DNA from 2 places in the Bacillus sp. JJ864 genome. Region 1 is predicted to be linked to the other one. Evidence: riboswitches for the same ligand, from Rfam matches in the RefSeq annotation. Region 1 holds a riboswitch; the other holds the start of a gene.

What was found. A riboswitch is a leader RNA that binds a small molecule or an ion and turns the genes downstream of it on or off. The one in region 1 is predicted to bind preQ1.
Region 2: it holds a riboswitch for preQ1, as region 1 does, so the genes downstream of both, queC (7-cyano-7-deazaguanine synthase QueC) here and V7024_RS20540 (QueT transporter family protein) in region 1, are expected to answer to the same signal.

What each region holds. Positions count from the first base shown of each region.
Region 1 is NZ_JBALLY010000153.1:10,771-18,933, forward strand. It holds gene V7024_RS20520 (DUF6123 family protein) at 149-409, shown strand; gene V7024_RS20525 (DMT family transporter) at 412-1,317, opposite strand; gene V7024_RS20530 (reverse transcriptase-like protein) at 1,322-1,717, opposite strand; gene V7024_RS20535 (aldose 1-epimerase family protein) at 1,733-2,605, opposite strand; PreQ1 riboswitch class I at 2,774-2,818, shown strand; gene V7024_RS20540 (QueT transporter family protein) at 2,825-3,310, shown strand; gene V7024_RS20545 (ribonuclease H family protein) at 3,613-4,272, shown strand; gene V7024_RS20550 (zinc-finger domain-containing protein) at 4,286-4,462, shown strand; gene V7024_RS20560 (PA14 domain-containing protein) at 4,633-8,163, opposite strand, start outside.
Region 2 is NZ_JBALLY010000057.1:334-8,496, reverse strand. It holds gene V7024_RS10440 (MarR family winged helix-turn-helix transcriptional regulator) at 1-313, shown strand, start outside; gene V7024_RS10435 (M3 family oligoendopeptidase) at 631-2,325, shown strand; gene V7024_RS10430 (DinB family protein) at 2,470-3,003, shown strand; gene V7024_RS10425 (DUF6254 family protein) at 3,131-3,247, shown strand; gene V7024_RS10420 (ATP-binding protein) at 3,258-4,466, opposite strand; PreQ1 riboswitch class I at 4,700-4,743, shown strand; gene queC (7-cyano-7-deazaguanine synthase QueC) at 4,830-5,501, shown strand; gene queD (6-carboxytetrahydropterin synthase QueD) at 5,501-5,995, shown strand; gene queE (7-carboxy-7-deazaguanine synthase QueE) at 5,988-6,704, shown strand; gene queF (preQ(1) synthase) at 6,723-7,220, shown strand; gene V7024_RS10395 (YkvS family protein) at 7,256-7,441, opposite strand; gene V7024_RS10390 (hypothetical protein) at 7,653-7,811, shown strand; gene V7024_RS10385 (histidine phosphatase family protein) at 7,861-8,163, shown strand, end outside.

The sequences.
Region 1 (8,163 bases):
AAAAATAAAGTGGAGCTTAGAAGTTTCACTTTATTTTTTTTGGAAAAAAGAAGGTTCTAAAGGAGTTGTCAAAGAAAATTCATTCTCATTGTGTCAGAAAACATGTATGATAGGAGAGGTAGAATTTTTGAATTTAGGTGGGGAAATAATGCAAACAGTTCAAGACTATCTTTCATTCTTACATACGAAAGGGTTTAAATTATCAGAGGATGCCCAAGGATTTATTATGTTTGGCCAAGGCTATACAGGTTCATCTGATGGAATTGTGAATGCGGCAATTGAAGCGACCATTAAGCATCAATTACAGTTTGATGGTAGTTACTTTATCGCTTTGCTAGAACGGTTGAAAGAAGAGGAAATTACCGATAAAAAAAGCGCGATGGCTTTTTTGCGGAAGTTACAATCATAACTTCACGCAGCCTGCGCTTCTTTTTTTCGCTTATTTGGTAGTTCTACAAAGATCATGCCTAAGAAAATACAAATACACCCAATGATAGCGGATATTGATAATTGCTCATTTGCAACAAGAACACCTGTTATTGCTGCAAAGACGGGTTCCATTGCAAAAATAATTGCAACGCGGGTAGGAGATGTATATTTTTGCGCAGTTGTTTGAATAAAAAATGCAAGGGAAGTTGCAAAAAGTGATGTTAACAATAGTGCAAATAAAAATGAGCGATTTGTCCATAATGATATCGAAAATAATTTCTCCCAATCTTCAAACAGAAATGCACAAATAGAAGAGAATAGTCCTACCGCTAATATTTGTGTTGTACTTAATAATAACGGAGATATCTTTTTTGAAAAGAATCCATTTACAAGGATGTGAGCAGCAAATGCTACAGCACAACCTAAGATAAGGAAATCTCCCATATTGAATTGAAAAGCATCTCCAGCTGTTAATAGAAATAATCCAATTGTAGCTGCTGTAATTCCGAGTACGATAAATAGATTTGCTTTTTGCTTTAAAAAGATAAACGATAAAATGGGTACCATAACAATGCTGAGGCCTGTTAAAAATCCGGCTTTAGAAGAGGTTGTATACAATAAACCAAATGTTTGTAGTAAATATCCAACAAATAAAAAGAATCCTACTATCATACCAGCACCGCTACTATAGCCTACTTGTTTAATGGGTATTCTTTTTATATAGATGAGCTGAATGATGAATAAAATCATTCCAGCTAATAAAAAACGCACACCATTAAAAGAAAATGGCCCGACAAATGACATGGCATTTTGAACGACAACAAATGTAGCTCCCCAAATGAAAGCAACAAACAATAAAGCGAGAGGAGCAATCCACTCTTTTTTCAATACACTACCTCCGTTCATTTTTTTGTATGGCTTTTCGTGCTAATTCATCGGCTGCTTTATTTTGGCTGCTTGGAATCCACTTTATAAAAAAGAGATCAAATTGTTGGATCATTTTTAGTGCCTCATCTAAAAGTGGTGCATATAATGGATTTTTTACATATTGTTTTTCAACCGCTCGTTCTACAAGTTGTGAATCTGTTCGAAACGATACAATTTTATAATTATGTTCGGTGCAATATTTTAATGCAGTAAGTAATGCATGATACTCTGCTTCATGGTTGCTCATAATTCCAAGTGGAACAGCCAGCTGTGCAGGCGGTTGAACCCCTTTAATAAAAACCCCAGCGCCGGAAGGACCGGGGTTTCCTTTTGAGGCACCATCAATGTACACTTCAATCAAACTGAAACCCTCCAATTAACCGATTGTAATACTATAGCAGCATGTAAATGTTTCATTCGCTTTTAACATTTGAATTCCTTTTTTCTCTTTAAAGTCTTTTGCGGGTTCTAATTCATCAGCGATGCCATACCAAGGTTCAATACACAAGAACGGTGCATCGTTTCCTGGTGTCCATACACCGACAAATGGGAATCCTTCAAATGAAACTTTAACAAATTTATTATGATTGTGAGAACGGATGGTAATTTCATTTTTACGCATATTTTCAAATATTAGTGCGTCGTTTTGAAATAAATCATACGCAAGAGGAAGCTCTGTTGCTGCTTCTGCTACTACGAGTTTATGTTTAGAAAGAAACGGTCCTTCTAGTACACTTGATTCTAAGCGCTCTGGAGTACTGAAAGATAAATAGTAGTCTGTGAAAGATTCATTTGGTAATAATGGACAATTAAAGCCAGGATGTCCTCCAATTGAAAAATACATTTCTTCCGAGTTGGAATTGAATACTTCGTATGTTACGAATATAGATGTTTCATTTAATTCATAAGAAACAAGCAATTCAAATGCAAACGGATAGTTTTGTAAAGTTTCTTCATTACTTGTTACTGCGTATGTAATTTTTGATTCATTTTGTTCTTTGATCGTAAATGTTAAATCACGAGCAAAGCCATGTTGTGTTAATGAATACGGTTTACCATCCACATAATATGTATTGTCTACTAATCTTCCGACGATTGGGAATAAAATAGGAGCGCGTCGCCCCCAATACTTTGCGTCTCCTTGCCATATATATTCTGTATGGTCTTCTTTTAAGCGAACGCTTTGCAGTTCTGCACCCTTTTCAGAAATGGATACGATCATCTTTTTGTTTTGAATCATTGCTGTCATGAACAAACCTCCTAAATCTTTCATGTTTTTATTATACGTCCTGTAAAAACAAAAGGATAGCGTATGACCCCCCTTTTATAATTTGTTCATTTCATACATAAAGTAAGGATTTTGTTATATTGACTTGGATTCAAATAATAATTATAATTTAAATTTGTTTATTAAAATATTCACGTGGTTCGTAACCATCCCACGTAAAAAAACTAAGGAGATCGTATAATGAAAATTAAGACACTTATTGGTAATGGGATTTTAGCGGCACTATATATTGCTGTTACTATGCTTATTCAACCTTTTGGTTTTACGAATATTCAATTTCGTATTTCAGAAATGTTTAATCATCTTATTGTGTTCAACAAAAAATATATTTACGGAATTGTGTTAGGTGTATTTTTAGCAAACCTCTTTTTCTCACCAATGATTGCATATGATCTTGTATTTGGAGTGGGGCAATCTATTATCGCCTTGCTTTGTACAATCGTTTCTATGCGTTTTATAAAAGGGATATGGGCACGAATGATTTTTAATACAGTGGTCTTTACATTTACAATGTTTATCATTGCGATTGAGCTCCATCTTGCCTTTGATTTACCATTTTTGTTTACATGGTTAACATGTGCGATTGGTGAGTTTGTTGTAATGGTAATCGGAGGACCTGTTATGTATTTTATTAACAAACGAGTACAGTTTGAGAAATTTGTGTAAGATTCATCAGAGAGTTGTTCACTTTATCGTGGCAACTCTTATTTATTTTACTTGTGTTATCTTGCATATGAGGGCGAAAAATCGTGCCGCTGGATATAAATTCATTTTCATTTTGCAACAGATAAGTCGATGCTATGCACGGCTAGATACACTCATCCGCCTAAAAAAATTTTTTAACTTGTGTTTATAGAGATAAATGAATTTCGAATAGAATACTGTCCGTATAGACAAAATAGGATAAAATAAAAGCATAATATGTAGTATGAACGTGCAGGGGTTTTACATATAAAAGGGGGAGCATAATGAAATATAAAATTACTTGGTTATATCGAACAAAATATGGTTTAGAGACTAACCTAGAATCAGACTTCCTTCATTTAGAAGAGGCAATACAGTTCGCAGCGGATTTTGAAAAAACAGGGAGAGCGAAGGAATTGTTATTTCATGATGAAAGGGGAGTAGAGTGGACGTTAAAAGAAGTTAAGAAACTAAATAAACAAGTTGAAGAAGAGCCACAAGATCTTACGCTATATTTTGACGGAGGATATGATATTGAGACGAAAGAAGCGGGAGTGGGAGTAAGTATTTATTATAAGAAGCAAGGGAAAATGTATCGAATTCGCCGCAATGCTTACATAGAAGGAATTGATGATAATAATGAAGCGGAATATGCAGCACTATTATACGGAATGAACATATTGGAAGAGCTAGGGGTTAAGTATGAATCGGTTATACTTCGTGGTGATTCTCAAGTCGTTCTCCAACAATTAGCGGGTGAATGGCCATGCTATGAGGAGCATTTAATTCATTACTTAGATCAAATTGAAAAAAAAGCAAAACAGCTGAAAATAAAATTAGTATGTGAACCTGTTTCTAGAAAACAAAATAAAGAAGCGCATCAATTAGCAACGCAAGCATTGGAAGGAACGAACATTGATAGTCATAAAGAAATAACAGAATAGGAGTGTAGAAGGAGTGGATCGTAAGCAGTTAATTACCGAAGTAAACGATTTATTAGAAACATATTGCGATGGTTGCTTTTTGCAGAAGCATTTTCGAAAAGAACATAGCAAGTATTATGCTCACTCCTTTTGCATTCGACAATGTACGATAGGAGAAAAGTTACAAGAGTATGGAAAACAATTGTCTTGAGCAAGCATCTCTTTGCTTAGATGAAAGCCGTTTATTTCAATAATGGAAAATGAGTTTATGATAAGTAGAGTAAGCGTGTGAAGATGCTTTCTGTGACTAGGGGAGATTGGGAGAAAACAAAAAGATGGCGAATGCCATCTTTTTGTTTCTTATTTCTACAATCCGCTTCATTATAGACGATAGGATGAAACGTTGATACCTTTCCACTCATAGTAATCTAGAATACCGGAGTAAATTGCTTCAGCAGCACGTTGTCTCCAATATTCAGAACCTAATTTTTCATTTTCTTTCGGATTGTCAATGAAAGCGAGTTCTGCAAGGATAGCAGGCATTGTATTTTCACGAACGACATATAAATCGCCATCTTTTACACCACGGTTTTTCGTTTCCAGCGCATCTACGAGACGACTTTGTACTTTTTCAGCTAGTACACGGCTTTCTTCTGTATTAGGGTTTCCATAACTTCTTGATTGCCAATAGTATGTTTCTGTTCCATTTGCAGTACCATTGAAGCCATTTGCGTGAATGCTCACAAAAATATCTCCGTTATTTTGCTGTGCAAACTGTACTCGTTTTTGAAGTGATTCTTTAGCCGAATTACCAGGGCGCCAATCTGAATCACGAGTTAATAACACTTTAAACGGTGATTTGCGATTAAATAAATCACGAACACGTAAGGAGACATCTAATACAACTTTGTCTTCTGTTAGCCCATTTTCAGTACCAGTATGACCATCATCGACACCACCATGACCGGGATCAATGATGATTGATTTTCCATTTAATGGATCTTTATTTTCAATTACTTGTAGATTATTGGCTTGAACCCATCCTGTTTGATCGCCGATGCGAATTTCAATCCAGTTATTTGGGTCTTTACGCAGTACATCAACAGTTGTTCCTTGCTGCAGTGTCCATTTTTTATTATTACTATATGGATACGGTTCTGTACGGAACTCGTCAGTTGTTTTTGTTATTTTTCCTTTTGTATTTGCTGCGTAGTTCGTAAAAGGAATATCTTTTGGCAATTGATGTGAATTGGTCACTGATTCATTATTTTTAGGTAAAATATTTACACCGTTATATTCAGAACCGTTATATGGATGGATTTCTTCCATAAGGTTCGCAATCTTTGTTGCCCATCCAGAATCTGTTGAATAGTTAGCGTTAATATCAGTTACTGTAACCCCTTTATAGCGCCAATCTCCAGGTTCTAAATAGTACGCTCTTACGTAAGCTGCATTATAATTAATACTGTCATTAAATGTATTGAAGTAGCGAGCTAAACCGTATGGATCCGAATCTTCAGCACGGAGTCCAAATAAATTATGTTTTCGGTAGGCAATTAATGATTTACCGTACCCAGACTCTAAAATAGCATGTGATGCTAAAAAGAGAGCATTCACACCATATTTGTTTTGTGCGTCAATAAACGCCTGTCCATATCCGGAAAGCGGGCTAGTCCCGTTCGTTCTTCGGTTCATGTAGTTATCAATTTCCCCGGCAGTTACTTTTGAAGGTTTACGTAAATCTAGCGTTTCATAAGGTTTACCAATATAGTAATCTAGTGAAAGATTTGCTGAGCCGCTTCCTTCAAAATACTCTACGCGCAGTTTATGATTTCCTTTTGTTACAGACATTTTTTCTTTACGTACATCGCTGTTACTTGGTTGCCAAGAGTTAATTACAGGTTGATCATCTACATAAACACGAATCCCATCATCTGCTTTCACGGCGAATGTATAATCCCCGCCTTCAAAGTATTCTGTTTTTGTAAAGCGAGCCGAGAAGTTATCATTTGAAATGAATGGGCTTGGAGACTCATATTGCCAATTGAAATTCAACTTCTCAATTTTTTGTAAAGCGTTATTGCCGCCGAGAATAATAGGATTACCTTGCAGATCCGTATTGTTATAGATTTCACCGAGCCAAGTAGACGAATTTTGTACAGTATTATAAGGTTCAATGTTAAATTCAACGCGACTTTGACCTGTTTTCTCTAAATACTGTACTTCAACTAAATGCGTGTCTGGTTCATTTGCTTTACCAAATGCCCAGGCTCCAGTTCCATCATCAATATGAATTGTTTTTGCGTATTCGGAAAATCCTGATGGACCCCAGCGGTCAAGAACAAGTTTTCCATCTACAAAGACGCGAATCCCGTCATCAGCGCGCCCACGAATGACGTAATCTCCAGCAGATAGCCGTTTTACCGTTGTGTAACGAGCCGAGAAGTTGTCAACTGGTACTTTAGATGTTGGTGCACCGTAGCTATTATTTTCAGCAAGTTGTTTTATATTTCCTTCTGGTGCTAGTACTTTTGCATCGACAGGATAGCCTTCTAAATTCGTATTTGGATAATAATAAGCTAGCCAAGAATCAAATGGTACAATATCAGAAAAGACAGCAGCTTGCCCGCTATTTTCATAGAAGTCTGTTTGAATTTTATGATTTCCTTGTTGTACCTTTGTTACGATAGCGCGGTCAATTTTTCCACCAACATCATACCAGCGGTCAATAACTTGTTTCCCGTCAAAGGAGACCTTGATACGATCATCTGCTAATGTATGTATAAAGTAATCACCCGCAGCGAGCTGTCTAGATTGATCAAAGACTGCTGTGAAATTATCTGCTGTTCGATCTGGTGTAGGACTTCCGTATCCCCAATTATAATGAACATCCCCGCCTGTTTGATAAAACGGTCCAGGCTCTTTTTTATAATCGAATTGAAGATTGGCTTGTCCGTCCTGCTCCATATATTCAACGGTGATTTTATGCTCTCCAGCTGATATTGGTACTTTTACTTTACGAGTTTCACTGTTACTAGCAACCCAAGAATCGATTACCATTTTGTTATCAATGTAAACACGTATACCATCATCTGCTTTGGCAGTAAGGAAATAATCACCTTTCTCAAACGTAGCTACTTTAGTAAATCGTGCGGAGAAATTATCGTTTGAGATAGCCTTATGCGGAGCACCGTATTCCCAGTTAAAGTTAATTGTATTCAACTTCTCTGAAGATTGATTTCCACCAATAACAACAGCGTCGCCTTTTAGCTCTTTGTTATTATAGAATTCGCCGAGCCAACTCGTTGATTTTGCTGCATTGTTATAAGGTTCAATTTGAAAATCTACTTGGCTGTCTCCGCTATCTTCTAAGTATTGCACTTCAATTAAATGAGTATCTTTTTGACTGGTTTCACCAAATACCCGGGCTGCAGTTCCGTCAGCAATGTGGATTTTTCGAGCATCTTCTGTTAACCACCCAGGTCCCCAGCGATCAAGAACAAGTCTTCCATCAATAAAGACACGAATCCCATCGTCTACTTTCCCGCGAATCATATAATCCCCAGCAGGCAATCGCTTTACTGTTGTATAACGAGCTGAGAAATGATCCGCTGGTACTTTCGACATTGGAGAGCCGCCACCGTTGTTTTGGAACAACCTCTTTTCTTTTCCTGTCGGAGCAATTACTTGTGCGTTTACTGGATAGCCTTCTAAGTTTTTATTTGGATAATAGTAGGCTAACCAATGATCAAAGGGAACAATATCTGAAAAAACTGCTGCTTGACCAGTATTTTCATAGAATGTGGTTTGTAACTTATGAGTCCCCGCCTTTACATTTGTTACAAGTGCACGATCAATTTGTCCCCCAACATCATACCAACGATTAATAATTGGTTTTCCATCAAAGGAGAC
Region 2 (8,163 bases), on a different contig from region 1:
TGCCGTACTAGAATTGTTATACCATAAGGGAACGCAACCATTGCAGCAAATTGGGGAAAGAATTTTAATTGCAAGTGGTAGTATTACATATGTTGTTGATAAATTAGAGGGAAAAGGACTTGTTGAGCGAAAACCTAGCCATAATGACCGTCGTGTCATTTATGCTCAATTAACAGAACAAGGGATACAATTAATTTCTAGTATCTTTCCAAACCATGAGAAAGTCATACATGAATCATTTCATATGTTATCAAATGATGAAAAAGATCAACTCTTAGTGTTGTTAAAAAAGATAGGTAAATATGAGAAATAATAAAAAACTTTGAATGTATAGTTCAAAGTTTTTTTATTATTTTTGCTATCCGTGAGCAGAAAAAAAGCTCCTTATATATAAGATTAAAAAACGACATCCCCCCCTTTTTTTAGAGGGAGACGAGAGGATCTGGCCGCGCATAGAAGCGGTCATGATGTATGTTGGATAGCAGCGATTTGTATGTCGGAAAATTAAAATGAATATATAGTACGCACGGCAATAAGTAGGATGAAATTTACTGATGAATAAAGGGGATTTACGAAATATATGGAATTATAGTAAGGGAATGTTTTTTAGAAAAGAAAGGGGCTAGTTCTATGTCATTTGAGAATTATGAATACAAACGTCCGAATATGGATGAAGTGAAAGACAGATTTGCGGAGACTTTACAACAGTTTAAGAGTGCTAAAACAGTGGAAGAACAAAAAGAAGTAATTGCACAGGTTAATGAGATTCGTAATGATTTTAGCACGATGTATAACATATGTTATATTCGTCATAGTGTAGATACGATGGATGAATTTTATAAGGAAGAACAAGATTTCTTTGATGAATATTCACCAATTGTGAAGGGATATGTAACAAAATATTACGAGGCATTAACACAATCTCCATTTCGAAAACAATTAGAAGAATATTATGGTATACAGTTATTTGCACTTGCAGAGGCTGAAATGAAAACATACTCTGATGATGTAGTAGCAGATTTACAGTTAGAAAACAAGTTGTCTTCTCAGTACACACAGTTATTAGCGGCAGCTAAAATTTTATTTGAAGGAGAAGAACGAACGCTATCACAACTTGTTCCGTTTATGGAGAACAGAGATCGTAATATGCGTAAACAAGCAAGTGAAGCATATTATGGATTTTTAGCAGAGAATGAAGAAGAGTTAGACCGTATTTATGATGAACTTGTTAAAGTAAGAACGACAATTGCGAAGAAACTTGGTTTTAATAATTTTGTTGAGCTTGGATATGCAAGAATGTATCGTACAGACTACAATGCAGAGATGGTTGCGAATTTCCGCAAACAAGTACTTGATTATATTGTTCCTGTTGCAACTGAACTTAGACAAAAGCAACAGACTCGTATTGGAGTAGAGAAGCTTGCTTATTATGATGAAAATTTTGAATATCCATCTGGTAATGCAGTGCCAAAAGGTGATGCGGATTGGATTGTGAATCACGGCAAAACGATGTATAAAGAACTGTCAGAAGAAACAAATACATTTTTTAATTTTATGTTAGAAAATAATTTATTAGATCTTGTTGCGAAAAAAGGAAAAGCTGGCGGAGGCTATTGTACATATATTGAAAATTATAAAGCACCGTTTATTTTCTCAAACTTTAACGGAACGTCTGGTGACATTGATGTGTTAACGCATGAAGCAGGACATGCTTTTCAAGTATATGAAAGCCGCCACTATGAAGTTCCAGAGTATAACTGGCCGACATATGAGGCGTGTGAAATTCATTCTATGAGTATGGAGTTTTTTACATGGCCATGGATGAAATTATTCTTTGAAGAAGATGTAGAGAAATATTATTTCTCACATTTAAGTTCGGCGCTACTGTTTTTACCATATGGTGTATCTGTTGATGAATTCCAGCATTTTGTATATGAACATCCAGAAGCATCACCAGCTGAGCGAAAAGAAGCGTGGCGTAATATTGAAAGAAAGTACTTGCCACATCGTGATTATGAAGAAAATGATTATTTAGAGCGCGGTGGCTTTTGGCAACGTCAAGCGCATATTTATAACTCACCATTTTATTACATTGACTATACGTTAGCACAAATTTGTGCATTCCAATTTTGGAAACGTTCTAGAGAGAATCGTCAAGAGGCATGGGAAGATTATGTTCATCTTTGCCGTCAAGGCGGTAGTAAATCATTCTTACAATTAGTTGAAACAGCTAATTTAACATCACCATTCGCTGATGGATGTGTGAAAGGTGTAATCGATGAGATTCATGGTTGGTTAAATGGAGTAGACGACACAAAATTGTAAAAAAATATGCATTGGTTTTTATGAATTTACAATCGACAATTATTGGGAAAAATGAGATAATAAAAGAAAATTTAGAATAATTAAATGAATGAGGTGTTTCTTAAAAAGAAACGCCTCTTTTTAACCAAATAAGGGGGGAGAAATATGATGCAATCTTATGCAAATATGAATATGGAAACGTTGTTACGTGGAATGGCATCTACGAGACAGAAACTTTTATCAGAAATTGAAATGTTAACTGATACAGAAATTAATATGAAACCGCGCCGTGATAAATGGAGCATTATGCAAGTGTTACATCACCTTCATCTTGTTGAACAATCTGTTACATCTGCTATTGTATATGCGCTTCATAAAACTGAAAGAAAAGTTGTCCCACCAAAAGACCTTCAAACTACAATCGATCGAACAAGAAAGAGAGAAGCCCCTCAACAAATGCAACCAACAGAAACGTTAATGAAAAAAGCACAAATGATACAATTGCTGCAAAGTTCAAGAGAAAAGCTTTTACATGTTCTTCATAGCATTGTAAATGAAAAAGAACTATTTGAAAAATCGCTCAAACATCCTGTATTTGATGAGCTTAATTTATATCAATGGGTGCAATTCTTAGACTTACACGAACAGCGTCATCTTACACAGTTAAAAGAAGCAAAACATGCAATTTTACAAAGATAAAGTGAAAAATCCATCAGCTGATTTACTAGCTGATGGATTTTTATCGTTTTTGCATCATTCAGTATATGTATATTCCTACTTCATATGTTGGAACATATATAAGGACATCTGAAAAGGAGTTGAAATAATGGGAAATAAAAAACGGGAGCAAGAAAGGCAATGGAAAGCACGAAAAGAACATCAACAGCCGCATGGGAAAGTGAAGACTTTTGCGGAACTTGTAGATGAAACAAAAAAAACGTGATGCACCTGCATCACGTTTTTTTTGTTAAGGGAAATATAAGAAGAAAAGTTGTCCCAATATTTTTCTTACTACTGATGTCAATTTTACCATTCATTGCTTTTATAATACTAAAGACAACCATCATTCCAAGACCTGTTCCTTTTTCTTTTGTAGAGTAGAAAGGGGAACCGAGACGTTTTACTTGTTCGGTACTCATGCCGATTCCGGTATCTTGAATATGTAATTGGATATGTTTATTAGCAGGTGTTACAGTAAATGTAAGGTCACCGCCGTTTGGCATTGCTTCAATACAGTTTTTTATAATGTTTAAAAGGCATTGATTGAGCTTTTGTTTTTCTCCCATTATATAAAATGTTTTACTTTGTTTCGTATAATGGATACGAACGTTAGAAAGGTTTGCTAATGGTGTCATGAGCGTAATTGCATGAAGTAATTCTTCTTCTAACTGTAATAGTTGTACTTTTTCAATACTTGGTTTTGCGAATGTTAAGTAGTCTGTTAATACATGATTTGCTTGGTCAATACCGCGCATAGCGATGTCTAAATATAACAGTTTTTCTTGTTCTGAATAGCTTTTTGATTGTAGCAATTGAAGAAATCCTCTTGTTGATGTAAGTGGGTTTCGAATTTCATGTGAAATAGAAGCAGCCATCTCACCGATGAGATGAAATTTTTCGGCGTTCACAAGTTCTTTTGCAAGGCGGACTTGTGATTGTAAAACTTCCATTAAGTATAAAATTAAAATCGTTCCTATAATTGTGCATAACTCATATGTAACAAGATAAGGTGTATAGTCTTTTGGATTTGGAACGATAGATAGAAAATAGGGAATCCAGCCAATGCCGTATATGAGGCTGTAAAAAAAAGCTAAATACATTTTTGTTTTGATTTTCCCTTTTATATATACTTTGTATGTTGTAAAGAGAAAAATGTACAAAATGATAGAGGCAATAAGAGAAGGTATGAAGCCACTGCCGCCAATAAAAAAACGATAAAGGTTCATAACACCTAAAATTGCACCACCCGCCATTGGTCCTCCAGATAATGTTCCGACAACGAGCACGACATGTCGGAAGTCAAATTGAAAACCGTAATCAACTTTTGCAGCAAATGACATACAAACAATACTGGTAATACTGCAAGAGAGAATAAATACAAATGAATTGAGCTTTGGAGAGCGATTTCCTTTTTCGCTCCAAAATAAATGATAAATCAACATTGTAACTAAAATAAATAATATATTTATGAAGAGGTACATAATAAAAAGCTTCAGCTTTAAAACCTCCTTGTAGCGAGAAATAAAAGTTTGCTATATAAAATAATCATACTATTAATATGGAAGAAAATGAAATATTATTTTTAGAAAAAACAGAAAAAATAGACGTTTTTCACTCGTATACTCGGTGTGTTACAATGTAAGGTGCAAATTAAAGAAGACAATCCATGCATAGCATGGGAGAGGTTCGCGAACTCCCTCTATAAAAAACTAAGAAGAGAACAATGTCCTTTTTGATATTGTTTTGTTTTTTTAGTATGACAGTTCAAGAACGCTCTTTCTTCTTGGAATCGAAAAAAGAGGAGAATGAGTGAAATGAAAAAGGAAAAAGCGGTTGTTGTTTTTAGTGGTGGTCAAGATAGTACAACATGTTTATTTTGGGCACTTGAACAGTTTGAAGAAGTAGAAACAGTGACGTTTAATTATAATCAACGTCATAAACTCGAAATTGATTGTGCTACGGAAATCGCAAAAGAATTAGGTGTAAAGCATACTGTACTTGATATGAGCTTGTTAAATCAGCTAGCTCCTAATGCATTAACGCGTACAGATATGGAAATTACACATGAAGATGGCGAGTTGCCGTCGACATTTGTGGATGGACGTAACCTATTGTTTTTATCGTTTGCGGCTGTGTTAGCGAAACAAGTAGGGGCACGCCATATCGTAACAGGTGTGTGTGAAACAGACTTTAGCGGCTATCCAGATTGCCGTGATGTGTTTGTGAAATCGTTAAACGTTACATTAAATTTATCGATGGATTATCCATTCGTTATTCATACACCACTTATGTGGATTGATAAAGCAGAAACGTGGAAACTGGCAGATGAACTTGGAGCTTTTGAATTTGTCCGTGAAAAAACGTTAACGTGCTATAACGGAATTATTGGTGATGGCTGCGGTGAATGTCCAGCGTGTCAGCTTCGTAAAGCAGGACTTGATAAATATGTACAAGAACGTGAAGGAGCGAAAGCATAATGACACAAGACTTCTTTGGATTTCGCATAGTTGAAAATTTACAAAAAATAGATCAGGACATCGAGCGCAAGCAACTGAAGTATCATAATAAGCGTGTTATGGTTAGTAAAGAATTTACGTTTGATGCTGCCCACCATCTGCACTGTTATGAAGGGAAATGTAAAAACCTTCATGGACATACGTATAAAGTAATTTTTGGAATTAGTGGTTATGTCAATGAAATTGGTTTAGCGATTGATTTTGGTGATATAAAAGAAATTTGGAAAAATGAAATTGAAATATATTTAGATCATCGTTACTTAAATGAAACACTTCCAGCTATGAATACAACTGCTGAAAATATGGTTGTATGGATTTTCGAGAAAATGGAAGAGGCACTAACAAAAGGTGATCGACAAAATGAATATAAAGGGGCGCGTGTTGAGTTTGTGCGCTTATTTGAAACACCAACAAGCTATGCAGAAGTAAGACGGGAGTGGATGATGGGTGAGTAACATTCCTGTTTTAGAAATATTTGGACCGACAATTCAAGGAGAAGGAATGGTTGTTGGACAAAAAACAATGTTTGTTCGTACAGCAGGTTGTGATTATAGCTGTGCATGGTGTGATTCTGCATTTACATGGGATGGTTCTGCGAAAGAGCAAATTCGTCAAATGTCGCCAGAAGAGATTTTTTCTGAACTAGTGCAAATTGGTGGAGAAAATTTCTCACATGTAACCATTTCTGGTGGAAATCCTGCATTGCTGAAGCATTTAGGAGAATTGACCTCTTTATTAAAAAAGAACGGCATTCGTACAGCAATTGAAACGCAAGGAAGTAAATGGCAAGATTGGTTACTTCATATAGATGAGGTGACAATTTCGCCGAAGCCGCCGAGTTCAAAGATGTCAACGAACTTTAGTATGCTAGATTCAATTATCGAACGGTTAGACGGAAAAGAGTTTAGCTTAAAAGTGGTTGTATTTGATGATCAAGATTTTGTATATGCAAAAGAAGTGCATGAACGTTATCCACACGTTCCGTTTTTCTTACAAGTTGGAAATGATGATATGAAGACGACGGATGATGCTTCGTTAATTCAGCGTCTTCTTATGAAATATGAGTGGCTTATTGATAAAGCTGTGCAATGTAAGGAAATGAATGATGCAAAAGTATTACCGCAGCTCCACGCTTTAGTGTGGGGAAATAAACGCGGTGTATAAGTGAAGGGAGATTTTTAGATGACTGGAAGAAAAGATGAAGATTTAAAAGATGTAACATTATTAGGAAATCAAAATACAAAATATTTATTTGAATATAGCCCAGAAATTTTAGAGACGTTTGATAATAATCACCCAAATCGTGATTATTTTGTAAAATTTAATTGTCCAGAGTTCACAAGTTTATGTCCGAAAACAGGTCAACCAGATTTTGCGACAATTTATATTAGCTATATTCCAGAACAAAAAATGGTAGAGAGTAAATCTTTAAAGTTATATTTATTTAGTTTCCGTAACCATGGAGATTTCCATGAGGATTGTATGAATGTTATTATGAATGACTTAATTAAACTGATGGATCCACGCTATATTGAAGTATGGGGCAAGTTTACGCCACGCGGTGGTATTTCTATTGATCCATATTGTAACTATGGACGTCCTGGTACAAAATATGAAAAAATGGCTGAATATCGTTTAATGAATCACGATTTATATCCAGAAACAGTAGATAATCGTTAAGAAAAGAGGGGGCTTGCCCCCTCTTTTCTAGTATTCTATGTATGTTGTGTAATAATTGTATAGTTTTTATGATTGACAACAGTAAGAGGTTCCATATCTAAATCTCTAAAATTATCCATAATTGTTACATCAACGATAACGGAGTTTTTATTTACTTTTTGAACGCGCCCTTGTAAACCGTTTTTAAATTCAATGATATCTCCAGCTTCTGCGATTTTCATAAGCAACTCTCCTTGTTACATTTTTACGAAAAAGAGAACAAGTTTCATTCTTTTTGTATTTCCTTTTATTTTGAACGATATTTTCTATTTTGTAAATGTTTCCATGAAATTTTTTTGAAAAAAATACTAATTTTTAACAATGAATTTATAGTAAGATTCTCACATTTATTGTAAGGTGAATATAGGAGTGTTATGAAACGGAGACGATAAAATGGTATTTGAGATTGTGGGGAGCTTTATAGCTATTGTGTTGTTTTTATTTGCATATACAAAATTAAAAGTGATTCGTGAACATGGAACATACATATACTATGAGGGAACTGATAGCAATTCTTCTTTTTCTAGTCATGAAGATGGAAGTACTGAATAATATAAGTGTGTTTCTATAATAGAAAAATGTTGAACGGAGAGTGAGAAAGATGCAAATTTCTTTCATACGTCATGGAAGCTCTAGTGTTCAAAAGAAAGCGATTACAGTACAGGAATTTCAAGGGTGGCAGCAAAGATACGAGAATGAAGATATTATGAGAGAAATGGAAATTCCAATTGAAGCGATGGAAGTCGTTGAATCTTCTAAATTTATCGTATCGAGTGATCAAAAAATAGCTGTTCAATCAGCAACGATGTTGACTAGTAATGTTATGTTTATACAGAATTCACTTTTTCGTGAAGCTGTTGTTCCTTCTCTTTTACATGCCCCGAACTGGATAAAGTGTAAACCG